DNA from 3 places in the Weizmannia sp. FSL K6-0777 genome. Region 3 is predicted to be linked to each of the others. Evidence: riboswitches for the same ligand, from Rfam matches in the RefSeq annotation. Region 3 holds a riboswitch; each other region holds the start of a gene.
The links. Region 3 has a riboswitch for S-adenosylmethionine ahead of metK (methionine adenosyltransferase). Riboswitches for the same ligand answer to the same signal wherever they lie in the genome.
Positions count from the first base shown of each region.

Region 1: another riboswitch for S-adenosylmethionine. It lies ahead of NST70_RS16770 (methionine ABC transporter ATP-binding protein); the one in region 3 lies ahead of metK (methionine adenosyltransferase).
Region 2: another riboswitch for S-adenosylmethionine. It lies ahead of NST70_RS07745 (assimilatory sulfite reductase (NADPH) flavoprotein subunit); the one in region 3 lies ahead of metK (methionine adenosyltransferase).

Region 1 covers NZ_CP151971.1:3,499,937-3,504,148, forward strand. Annotated here, with positions in the region: gene NST70_RS16760 (MetQ/NlpA family ABC transporter substrate-binding protein) at 1-367, opposite strand, end outside; gene NST70_RS16765 (methionine ABC transporter permease) at 429-1,091, opposite strand; gene NST70_RS16770 (methionine ABC transporter ATP-binding protein) at 1,081-2,121, opposite strand; SAM riboswitch class I at 2,194-2,302, opposite strand; gene NST70_RS16775 (ABC transporter ATP-binding protein) at 2,384-3,163, opposite strand; gene NST70_RS16780 (hypothetical protein) at 3,225-3,797, opposite strand; gene NST70_RS16785 (ParM/StbA family protein) at 3,809-4,212, opposite strand, start outside.
Region 2 covers NZ_CP151971.1:1,661,575-1,665,786, forward strand. Annotated here, with positions in the region: gene NST70_RS07730 (VOC family protein) at 1-82, opposite strand, end outside; gene NST70_RS07735 (phosphosulfolactate synthase) at 66-851, opposite strand; gene NST70_RS07740 (2-phosphosulfolactate phosphatase) at 844-1,539, opposite strand; SAM riboswitch class I at 1,713-1,813, shown strand; gene NST70_RS07745 (assimilatory sulfite reductase (NADPH) flavoprotein subunit) at 1,934-3,790, shown strand; gene cysI (assimilatory sulfite reductase (NADPH) hemoprotein subunit) at 3,808-4,212, shown strand, end outside.
Region 3 covers NZ_CP151971.1:2,347,806-2,352,017, reverse strand. Annotated here, with positions in the region: gene pckA (phosphoenolpyruvate carboxykinase (ATP)) at 37-1,626, opposite strand; SAM riboswitch class I at 1,797-1,945, shown strand; gene metK (methionine adenosyltransferase) at 2,091-3,302, shown strand; gene asnB (asparagine synthase (glutamine-hydrolyzing)) at 3,533-4,212, shown strand, end outside.

The DNA.
Region 1 (4,212 bases), 1.2 Mb from region 3:
CGCTGACCTTTTTATATCTTTTCGAGTAGATCCCCATCGGCCAAATATTCGTTGTGCCGATCGCCGAAAGCTTCAGATTGCGTTGTTTGATAAAATCATCGAAATAAACAACCGTCTGGAACGCGTTAATATCAATTTCCCCGTCGCTTAATGCGAGGTTCGGCTGAACATAGTCGTCAAAGCGGACAATCTTAATATTAATATTTTTCTTTTTCGCGAGTTTCTGGATTAAATTCCATGTCGGCACTTCAGAAGTGGTTGTCCCGACTTTGATTGTTTTTGTGCTTGTACTGCTCGAATTGTTTTTGGCCCCGCATCCTGCCAAAACCAGGATGAGCCCCAATAATAGAATCGCAAATTTTTTCATCGCTGCTAAGTCCCCCTGAATTGAATTTTTTATAAAAAAGGTGTAACCCTTTTTCCCAATATTATTTTCTCCGGATTTTTTTGGAGAGAAAGTTGCCCAATGTCTGGACAAGCTGGGTGAAAATGACCAGCGTGATAACGGTAACGATCATGACGCCTGTCTGAAACTGGTTGTACCCGTACGTGATCGCCAAATCCCCGATCCCGCCGGCACCGACCGCGCCCGCCATCGCGGAAGCCCCAATCAGCCCGATGGTGGCAATCGTTAAATTGAGCACCATGGATGCCTTTGCTTCCGGAAGCAAAAACCGCCAAATAATCTGCCAGTTCGTCGCCCCCATTGACTGCGCAAGTTCGATTGTCCCTTTGTCGACTTCAAGCAGTGAACTTTCAATGAGCCTCCCGATGTAAAAAGCAGTGTACAACACAAGCGGCACAATCGCTGCGGTTGTTCCGATCGCTGTCCCGACAACCCAGCGCGTAAACGGAATGATCGCGACAACGAGAATAATAAACGGGATCGACCGAAAAATATTGATAATCACATTTAAAATATTAAAAATCCATTTGTTTTCCCATATGCCGTTTTCCCGGGTAATAACGAGAATGACGCCAACCGGGATGCCGATGATGATGGAAATGAGTAATGATACAGCCACCATATACAGCGTCTGGCCCATTGCCGTGAAAAATTGCGGCCAAAACCATGACCAATCAAATGCCATTTTTCTCCACCTCCCGAATGATCGCTTCGTGATCGTTGATGTACTGAATGGCCCGCTTCATTTCTTCCGGGTCGCCTTTCAATTCGACAAGCAGGTTGCCAAAAGGGATTCCCTGAAGTTCGGTGATCATGCCATGAAGCACATTCAGGTCGATTGAAAATTGTTTTGCTGTATTGGATAACAGCGGCATATTGGTGGAAGCTCCCTTAAACAGAATCCGGTAAATGCCGTGCGGGTTGTCTTTGCTGCTTTCATCGATCAGTTTTTGCACCGATGGCGGAATCGAATCATTCAGCACAGTTTTCACAAAGCTTCTCGCAATTTGCGTTTTCGGTTCTGTGAAAAGGTCGATTACAGGGCCCTGCTCCACAATTTTTCCGCCGTCCAGCACCGCCACTTTATCACAAATATCACGAATGACATTCATTTCGTGGGTAATCATCAGGATCGTAATGCCCAGCTCGTCCCGGACTTTCCGCAAAAGGTCCAACACGGCTTCGGTCGTATTCGGGTCAAGGGCAGACGTTGCCTCGTCACAAAGCAAGATGTCCGGATCTGTCGCAAGGGCTCTTGCAATACCGACCCTTTGTTTCTGGCCGCCTGACAACTGGTCAGGGTAGTGATGCATTCTCTCTTCCAGCCCGACAAAAGACAATAATTCTGCCACTTTTGCCTTTATTTCTTCCTTCGGGCGATGTTCCAGCACAAGCGGCATGGCCACATTTTGAAAAATCGTCTTTGACTGAAGCAGATTGAACTGCTGGAAAATCATGCCGATTTTTTTTCGCTCTTGACGTAGCTTGGCAGGCGGCAGGCGCACAAGGTCGACCCCGTTAACGAGCACTTTCCCGGAAGTCGGCCGCTCGAGCAGATTGACGCACCGAATCAGTGTGCTTTTCCCGGCACCACTGTAACCAACCACCCCGAAGATTTCCCCTTTTTCAACACGCAGGTTGATGCCTTTTAACGCTTCAACCTTTTTGTCCTTCCCTTTTCCGTATACCTTATGAATATCTTCTAATACCAGCATGTTGAAAACTCCTTCTGTTCCTTTTGGCAAAAAAAAACCTTCTTTCATTCGAAAGAGGTTTGCCGGTCAAGTGACTTATCTCTCAGAATGAACCATTCTGCAGGAATTAGCACCTTTCAAAAAAAGATTTGAAGGTTGCTGGACGTCATCGGGCCTGTCCCTCAGTCTCTCTGGATAAGTTATTCATTTGTTATATTTAAATATTAGTGGACGGCTCGGGATTTGTCAATTCATTATTTTATATTTTTTTGTTTTTCAATCGTCAGACAACTTGAAACAATGCCCGGTTTCCGCGCCACTCCACGTGAATTTCATGCTCAAAAAAGCGGGAAAGCACTTGTTTTTCAATCATCTCGGAAGTCCGGCCCTGCCGGAAAACTTCCCCGTTTCTGATCAGCAATGTTTTTTGGAAAGCGGGAGAAATTTCTTCCGGATGGTGCGTGACATATACAAGCGTCGGTCCGTTCTTATCTTTCGCCAGCTCTTCCACACTTTCTAGCAAAATTTCCCGGGCAAACAAATCCAGCCCGTTGCAAGGCTCGTCCAAAATTAAGATGCGCGGTTCCGCCATTAACGCGCGCGCAATTAAAAGCTTCTGCCGCTCTCCTTGCGAACAATGTTCATAAGCACGGCTAAAAAGGGAAGCACAATGCAATTGTTCCATCAAGCGCAGGGCTTTCTCTTCGTCTTGTGCATCCACCGCTTCATACAGCCCGATGGATGCATATTTGCCGCTGATGACCACATCGCGTGCAAGTTGGGTGCGCGGTATCCTTTCCTGGATGGAGGAGCTGACCCAGCCGATTGATTTCCGCAGTTCCGGCAGGCTTGTTTTTCCGAACGCTTTCCCGAGCACCTTGATGCTCCCCTTTGTCGGCCAAATATACCCGTTGATCATATTGAGCAAAGTGGTTTTGCCGGAACCGTTTAAGCCGAGGACAGCCCAATGCTCCCCTTTTTTGACCGTCCAGTGAATGTCCGAGAGCAGTTTTTTGCCGTCGCGCATCAGGCTCACACCGGCAACTTCGATTATATTTTCCATCTGTGCCATCCCCTTACATTTCGTACAAGTTTTAGACACACAGGGGTTCACCCTGCGCACTTCATTTATTCATGCTGGCGAGAAAATCCCCGAGCAGGTCTTCCGCATCTTCTTCTTTTTCCGGCGCTCCCGTTTCGGGCGGTGCCGGTTCGGCGGCGGCAGTTCTCCAGTCGAATGCATCAAGATCATCCGATCCAGGCGGCTCACCACCGGATCGAACCGGTTTCCCGTCCGCTTCTTCGCTGGTTTGCGGCAATTCGTCTTCCTGTAAAAAAAGCGTCTCATCCATAGATACAGGTTGTTTCGAAAGGGCCGCAAAGAGCGAAGTCGCCCGGAGTGGATCCTGAATCAGTTCGTAAACAATGCTGCCGAGCATCGCTTCCGAATGTTCATGCTTCAGCCAGTCATGTTGCACTTTTGTCAGTTTGCGCGGCAGCGGGATTGTAATGGTTTCTTTGTCCTTTACGAGCGACTGGTTAACACCTTGTATCACATATCCGGCTATTTTGGCGGAGAAGTTCCGTTTCTCTTTTTCTTTTAACTTTGACAGTTCTTTTAAAATATGATCGGGCGTATCCTGGGGGATCCGGAACGCAATCGTCTGGCCCCGCTTCATCCCGCTTTGTTTTTCCATATTTTTTCACCTTATTTGGATTCGACCGGTTTCTTTCCTTTGTCTTCCGGTTTATTGTTTTTCCTCACATAATCCGAAATTAATTTGTAGTAAGCATTGGCCATCATCCAGATGCTCTCTTTTTCATCTTCAAAGAAATCAATATTGTAGCCGTCAAGGCTGTTGTTCAGCGTTTTTAAGTAATCTTTCAGGACAACAGAACCGCCGCCGACAAAATAGCAAATCTCTGTTTGTGAGTTTTTCTGCCACACGTTCCGGAGCAGGCGGTATTGTTTCTTTGCAAGGTCAAACAAGATACGGTCTGTAATGTCGTGCACGCTTGTCCGGCTGCCTTTTACCATAATATGGTTGCGGTCATGCTTTTTCGTGATAATATCGACCACATCACGGCGGCTGTCCAATTCGACCCCGTATT
Region 2 (4,212 bases), 690 kb from region 3:
CTAATTTTTGATAGAAATCGGCTGTTTCATCAAGATCTTTGCACGGAATCGCCAAATGAAAAATTTTATCCGTTTCTCTCATGGGAATCTCCTCCAATAAAAAAAGTATCTGATCGCAAACCGAGCCTTAATGTTTCAAGCGCAAGGGCATCCGAAAAAGGGATGTTGGCCAAATTGGCATCCGGGCCGAGATGGTGGATAAAAAAAGCCTGGAGCTGCTTGTTGGGTGCTTCGAAAATGAAAGAATCGCGGGGAATCCCCGAGTCCAGGATGGCCGCAAACATCTCCTCCCGTATTTCACCGTCCCCGTTGCAAATGCCGCTCGTGCCGCTTTCCCTTGCCTCTGTCATCACTTTATATGCGCCTGCTTCTAAATCTTGACTAATCGATTCCAACCATAATGCTGGCGTATCGGCCATTGATTTGGCAGCATCTTTTGAGCCGACTTCACTTAACACTTTAAACTCCTTTGAAAACTCCGCAATATAGCGGCATTTTTCCGTATTGGACAGCGGCAGGGTGCCATTTGAGATTTCAACATATTCGCATTCAAACCGCCGGCAGTATTGAACGTACCGATCCGTTTTTCCCTGGCTGGCAAACTTTTCAAATAAAGTGCCGCCGAAAAAGAAGGCAATGCCGTTTTGCCTCAAGTGATCTATTTTTTCTTCCAAATGGCGTGAAACGACCGATGTCCCCCAGCCGAATTTGACGAAATCAATATAAGGGGCTGCACTGTTCATGGTATCTTTAAAAAAGTTCAGCGGAATGCCATTGTCAATTAAGATGGTGATTCCGCAATCCCGCGGTTTCTCATTGCGTAAAGGCAGTGTCAAACCATGGTCATTCATCTTCAACCCTCACGATCGTTGGAAATTCTCCTGTTGGATCCATTTTCATCACAAACCCGCAGTCTCTCTCTTTAATGCAAAATTCCAGGTCAGCCGGGTTAAATGCAGGCTGGCCGGGATCAAGAAATTTCTTTGCAACACTGGCATCTACAATCTCCTTGATCACTGATTCCGGCTTTATCGTGCCGGAGCCGGTGAGGATGCTTTCCATGTATAACGCGCATGCCAGGTCATCTTCCCCCGTCGGATGGGAAGCAATCATGTTGATGCGGGCGTTGTCTTTGTCTTTCCATTTGCGCCGGACCCATTTTGCCGTCGTTTTTGCATTCGAAAAGCCGGTAACATAGACTTCCTTTGCGTGAAGGGCGTGAAAAACTGCTTTTACCCCGTTTGTCGATGTTTGTACCAACGTTTTGCCGGCTAACGGCTGTTTGGCGATGGCGGCCGGTGAATGACCAAAATCAAATCCTGGGATCGGAAGGCCGTGCCTTTCGCCCGTGAGCAAAACATGCGGGTATTTGTTTTTGATACGAAAAGCCGTTTCTATTGAGTCAGCCAGCCATATTTCTTTTACGCCGCCCAAAAAGGCATGGTGGGCAACCGTAAACGCGCGGATTACATCGATCACAATATTGGCATCTCCATCTTCCGGCGTCATCTCATTCCCCTGGTAAATGCGGATATTCATCCATTCCCCCCTCATTCTGTGCAAAAGATACATAAAGTATATTGGGGGGACGCTTGATGCGGAACTTGCCACCCTTTTCCTTTTTTAAATGTCCCATCTGTTCAAAAAAGAATTGACTGTACCTGTATTTGATTGTATAATGTTTTCAATGATTTCTAAATAATGATTTGTGCTTCTTATCCAGAGAGGTGGAGGGAAAGGCCCTTTGAAGCCTCGGCAACAGGTTGAAAAACACTGTGCCAATTCCTGCAGACAATCGTCTGAAAGATAAGAGAAGTTGACCATTGTGCGCCGGCTCTTCTTATCTTTGTAAGGAGAGCTTTTTTCGAAGGCGCTTCTCATGGAAAGAAGCGGATTAAAATCCAAGTAAACTTCTATGTCTATTTGGATTAGGATGTCATACATAAATAAACAAATGAAAAGTGCATGCAAACATTGCGAGGTGGAAGATTTGCCGTTAAGTGTACAAAACAGCCCGTTTAGTAAAGAACAGGCGGAAAAGTTAAATGAACTGCTGCAACTATTAACGGATCAGCAAAAATTATGGCTAAGCGGATATTTAACCTATCCGTTTGCCGAACAAGGAACGAATCCCCCGGGAAGTACAGCTGTTGCTGAAAAACCGGTACAGACGGCAACCAAAACGGTTACGCTGCTGTTTGGTTCCGAGACAGGCAATGCCCAGGCGCTTGCCGAAGCATTCGCCGCCAGATTAAAAGAAATGCAGTTTACCGTATCTTTTTCGGCACTCGATGCAGCCAAGCCGAAAGATTTAAAAAATGCAGGGTATCTGCTCATCATTACAAGTACACAAGGGGAAGGGGATCCGCCTGACAACGCATTGTCTTTCTATGAGCTGATCCACAGCAGAAAAGCCCCAAAACTGGACGGGGTCCCTTTTTCCGTTTTGGCGCTTGGGGACCAGACATATGAGTTTTTTTGCAAGGTCGGAAAAGAGATCGACAAGAGGCTGGAAGAGTTGGGCGGGGAAAGGCTCTATCCGCGGGTGGATTGTGATGTGGATTATGAAGAGGACGCCCGCGAATGGTTTGAAGGGGTTGCAGGCGTGCTCCGGGCATCTGCCTTGCCGGCTTCAACCGCTGCGGATGCCACCCGGCCTGCAAACACCGATTATTCCAAATCCAACCCGTTCCAGGCGGAAGTGTTGGAAAATATCAACTTGAACTGGGAAGGGTCCAATAAAAAAACGCACCATATCGAACTATCCCTTGAAGGGTCCGGTTTTACATTTGAACCGGGGGACAGCATCGGGATTTACCCGGAAAATGATCCGAAACTCGTGGAACGGCTGATCGAAAAGCTCGGCTGGGATCCGGAAGAACCAGTTCCGGTCAATAAAAAAGGGGAAGTGCTGCCGGCCAGGGAAGCATTACTCAGACATTATGAAATTACGAGATTAACAAAACCGCTGCTTCAGCAGGCAGCCGTGCTTTTCGGAAACAAAGCGCTTACGGCTTTGCTTGAAAATGAAGCGGAGGCAAAGGCGTACCTTGAAGGGCGGGGCCTGCTCGATCTTGTCGAGGAATATCCGCCGGAAAAAGTGGAAGTGCAAGCTTTCGTACAAATGCTCCGGAAAATGCCGCCGCGGCTTTATTCGATCGCAAGCAGCTGGAAAGCGAACCCCGATGAAGTCCATCTTGTCATTGCACTGGACTGCTATACAGCAAACGGAAGGGTGCGCGAAGGGGTTTGCTCCGGGCAAATCGCAGGCAGGATAAAACCGGGAGACAAGCTGCCGGTTTATGTCCACCGCAATCCGAATTTCAAACTTCCGGCTGACCCGGATGTGCCGGTGATCATGATCGGGCCGGGAACAGGCGTGGCGCCGTTCCGTTCTTTCCTGGAAGAAAGGGAAGCGGAAGGGATCACCGGACGAACATGGCTGTTTTACGGGGACCAGCATTTTGCGACGGATTTTCTGTATCAGCTTGACTGGCAAAACTGGCTGAAAAATGGCGTGCTCGAACGGATGGATGTGGCTTTTTCGCGCGACCAGGCAGAAAAAATATACGTCCAGCACCGGATGCTTGAAAAAAGCAAAGATTTTTATGCATGGCTTGAAAAAGGCGCCTGTGTGTATGTGTGCGGCGATGAAAAGCAGATGGCCCGCGACGTCCAGGAAACGCTGCTTGAAATTCTTGAAACAGAAGGCAATATGGCGAGGGAAGAGGCAGAGGATTATTTACAGGAAATGCGACGGGCAAAACGATACCAGCGTGATGTGTATTAACAGAGAGGGGCAGGAAGATGGCTGATAAAAAACTTGATCCGCTTGAAACGATAAAAGAAAAAAGCCGGTTTTTAAGAGGGACGATTGCGGAAGGGCTCAAAGATCCACTGACCGGCGCGATATCCGAAGACGATAATAAACTGTTGAAATTTCATGGCAGCTACCAGCAGGACGACCGCGATATCCGCAACGATCGGCGCAAAAAGAAACTGGAGCCGGCTTACCAGTTTATGGTGCGTGTCCGCATTCCGGGCGGTGTTGCGACCCCGGAACAGTGGCTTGTGATGGATGAACTGGCGCAAAAATACGGGAACGGAACGCTGCGTATGACAACCCGGCAGACATTCCAGATGCATGGCATTTTAAAATGGAATTTAAAGCAGGCCATCCGGGAAATGAACGATGCGCTCATGACGACGCTT
Region 3 (4,212 bases):
CTCATTTTAATTTAAAATGCGGGCTCCCGTTTATGCTTATATAAGCGGGCCGCCGAGTTTTTCAATGTCATCCGGCACCGAAAATTGCCGGAAATTTTCTTTGAACCGGGCTGCAAGTTCGAACGCTTTTTCACGGTAAGCCTGCTTGTCCGTCCATGTATCTGCCGGATAAAGGACGTCATCTGACACCCCTTCAATATGAACCGGGATGTGTAGCCCGAAAATATCATCCTGCCGTGTTTCGGTATCTTTCAGTTTGCCGTTTATCGCAGCCCGGACCATGGCCCGCGTATCGCTTAATTTCATGCGGGAACCGGTTCCGTACGGGCCGCCTGTCCAGCCGGTATTGACAAGAAATACCTGGACGTTGTGCCTGTCAACTTTCTCGCCGAGCATTTCCGCATAAACGGCGGGCTCAAGCGGCAAAAACGGCGCGCCGAAGCAAGTGGAGAACACGGCTTCCGGGCGCGTGACGCCGCGTTCGGTACCGGCCAGTTTAGAAGTGTAACCGCTTAAGAAATGGTACATGGCCTGCTCTTTTGTCAGCCTGCTGATCGGCGGCAGGACACCGGATGCATCGGCCGTCAGGAATATAATGGTTGACGGATGGCCGGCCATGCCGGAGCGGGCAATATTGCCGATGTTTTCAATCGGGTAAGCAGCCCTTGTATTTTCCGTCAGTGCATTGTTGTCATATTGCGGTTTGCGGGACACCGGATCTACGACCACATTTTCAAGTACGGTCCCAAAACGGATCGCCTGGTAAATTTGTGGTTCTTTTTCTTCCGTAAGCCCGATGCACTTTGCATAGCATCCGCCTTCAATATTGAAGACACCGCTGTCGGACCAGCCGTGCTCATCGTCCCCTATAAGTGCGCGCTCCGGATCGGCGGAAAGCGTCGTTTTCCCGGTCCCGGACAAGCCGAAAAACAGGGCCGTATCGCCGTTTTTCCCAGTATTGGCGGAGCAGTGCATGGGAAGGATGCCTTTTTGCGGCAGCAAGTAATTCATGATGGAAAAAATGCTTTTTTTCATTTCGCCTGCATATTCCGTCCCGCCGATCAAAATTATCCGGCGTTCAAGTGAAATCATGATGAACGCTTCGGAATGCGTGCCGTCAAGCGCCGGGTCTGCCTTAAACAGCGGCGCGGAAAGAATCGTAAATTGCGCATCGTGTTGATAGAGCTCCTCCGCATCCGGCCGGATAAACAATTGATGCGCGAATAAATTATGCCAGGCGAACTCATTCACGGTCTGGATCGGAAGGCGGCTTTTTGGATCGGCACCCGCAAAACCTTTAAACACAAAAATTTCGTCTTTCCCTTTTAAATGCCGGACCATTTTTTCATAAAGCCTGTTGAACACGCCGGGAGAAACCGGCTGGTTGATTTTGCCCCAGTCGACACGGTCTTTTGATTCGGAGTCGACGACAATAAATTTATCTTTCGGTGACCTTCCTGTATATTTTCCTGTTGCAGCAGAAATGGCCCCTTCCGTTGTCAGTACAGCTTCTTTCCGTTCGATAATTTTTTCCATTAATTGTGGCACGGAAAGCTGCATGCGTACGTTTTCCCCCGACAACAAAAACTTTAAATCGTCAGAAGCGCCAATCAGATCCATTTTCATAAACCGCCCCTTTGAATAACTTATTTCACTTTAAACGATATCAGTATAACATATTCATCCGTTTATTACATACTTTTTTCCGGGAAAAATGCAGAGGACAAAGGGGAGAAGGGCGAAAAAATCATTGACAGCGCCTGCTAAATTGCGTATGATTTTACTTTGAACGGATACTCTTATCCCGAGCTGGTGGAGGGACGGGCCCGATGAAACCCAGCAACCCGCCTCTGGAACAGGCAATGCGCTCGCAACGCAGCTGCCGCTTGACTTCCAGGCAAAGGTGCTAACCTGCAGCAAGGATTGTTTCCTTGAACGATAAGAGTGAAAGGCGCGATTGATTGAAGTCAAAACCTTTCCACTCATGATGAATGGGGAAGGTTTTTATTTTTGGCTTTGTACATGAAATGAATCGAGTTTAGGGTATGAGTACCGTTTCCAATATGTAACCATATAAGGAGGAAAAGCGGATGTTAAAAGGACGGCATTTGTTCACATCGGAATCGGTGACGGAAGGCCATCCGGACAAAATTTGCGACCAGATTTCCGATGCCATTTTGGATGCCATTTTAGAAAAAGACCCGAATGCCCGCGTTGCCTGTGAAACTTCCGTCACAACAGGGCTCGTGCTTGTCACGGGGGAAATTTCCACCAATACATATGTGGATATTCCGAAAGTGGTGCGCAAGACCATTAAAGAGATCGGCTATACGCGCGCGAAATACGGGTTTGATGCGGAAACATGCGCTGTGCTGACATCGATTGACGAACAGTCCGAAGATATTGCGCGCGGCGTTAACCAGGCTTTGGAAGCCCGCGAAGGCGGGATGAGCGACGAAGAGATTGAGGCAATCGGAGCCGGCGACCAGGGCCTGATGTTCGGGTTTGCCTGCAATGAGACAGAAGAGCTGATGCCGCTTCCCATTTCGCTTGCCCACAAGCTTGCCCGCCGTCTTGCTGAACTCCGCAAACAAGAAGTGATCCCGTATTTGCGCCCGGATGCGAAGACACAGGTGACAGTTGAATATGACGAGAACAACCAGCCTGCCCGCATTGATACGATTGTCATTTCAACGCAGCATGATCCTGACACAAGCGCCGGACAAATCCAGGAAGATATGAAAAAATACGTCATTGAACCGGTTGTGCCGGCACACTTGCTCGATGCGGATACAAAGTATTTGATTAATCCGACCGGCCGCTTTGTTATCGGCGGCCCTCAAGGGGATGCGGGGCTGACCGGCCGCAAAATCATTGTCGACACGTACGGCGGCTATGCACGTCACGGCGGCGGCGCATTTTCCGGGAAAGACCCGACGAAAGTGGACCGTTCCGCTGCTTATGCCGCCCGCTATGTTGCGAAAAATATTGTTGCGGCAGGCCTTGCGGAAAAATGCGAGGTACAGCTTGCGTATGCGATCGGGGTGGCGAAGCCCGTTTCTATTTCCATCGATACGTTTGGGACCGGAAAAGTGCCGGAAAAAGTGCTGATCGAGGCGGTCGAAGCTCATTTTGACCTGCGCCCGGCCGGCATTATCAAAATGCTCGACTTGCGCCGTCCGATTTACAGGCAGATCGCTGCGTACGGGCATTTCGGCCGCGATGATTTGGATGTGCCTTGGGAAAAAACGGACAAAGCCGGGGCGTTGAACGAATTCGCCCGCAATCATATCGGAAAATAATATGAAAAAGAGCGCGCCTGGTATACAGGCCGCTCTTTTTCATAAAACGGCGGGAATAAGGAATCCTGTTTGCCTCATTTTTAACAAAAACCCTGCAAACTGGCGGAAAACATGCTAAACTATATTACATGTGCAGAATTTGGCCGTCAAATTTTGGCGGAAATGCATTTGTTTTTTAAAGAAATAAATTTACAATAGAGTATATCGAAATGAAGTAGGTGACTTTTTACATGTGCGGATTTATTGGCTGCGTCCATGACCATCCCGTTACATTATCAGACGAAGACAGGCAACAGTTTAAACAGATGAATCATATGATTGAGCACCGCGGCCCGGATGATGAAGGCTTTTATGAAGACGAGCATATCCAGTTCGGTTTCAGGCGCCTGAGCATTATCGATATCGAGGCGGGGCACCAGCCTTTAACATACGAAAACGAACGGTACTGGATTATTTTTAATGGCGAAATTTATAACTATGTGGAATTGCGTGAAGAACTGCTAAAAGAAGGGATGACATTCGAAACGAATTCGGATACGGAAGTCATTCTTGCCATGTACAGCCGTTACGGCGAAAAAGCAATCGGACGTCTGCGCGGGATGTTCGGGTTTGCGATCTGGGATAAGCAGGAACAAACGCTTTGCGGCGCGCGTGACCCGTTCGGCATTAAACCGTTCTTCTATTATGAAGACGGCGATAAAATGTATTTCGGTTCTGAAAAGAAAAGCATTTTGCTTGCCATGGAAAAACCAGAACTGAATTATGATGCTGTCCAATATTATTTAACCTACCAATTTGTGCCCGAACCTTTCACCATGACAAAAGACATCCGGAAACTTGAACCGGGCCATTATTTTGTGAAAAAAATTGGCAAACCGATGGAAATCAAACGATATTGGAAAGCATCCTT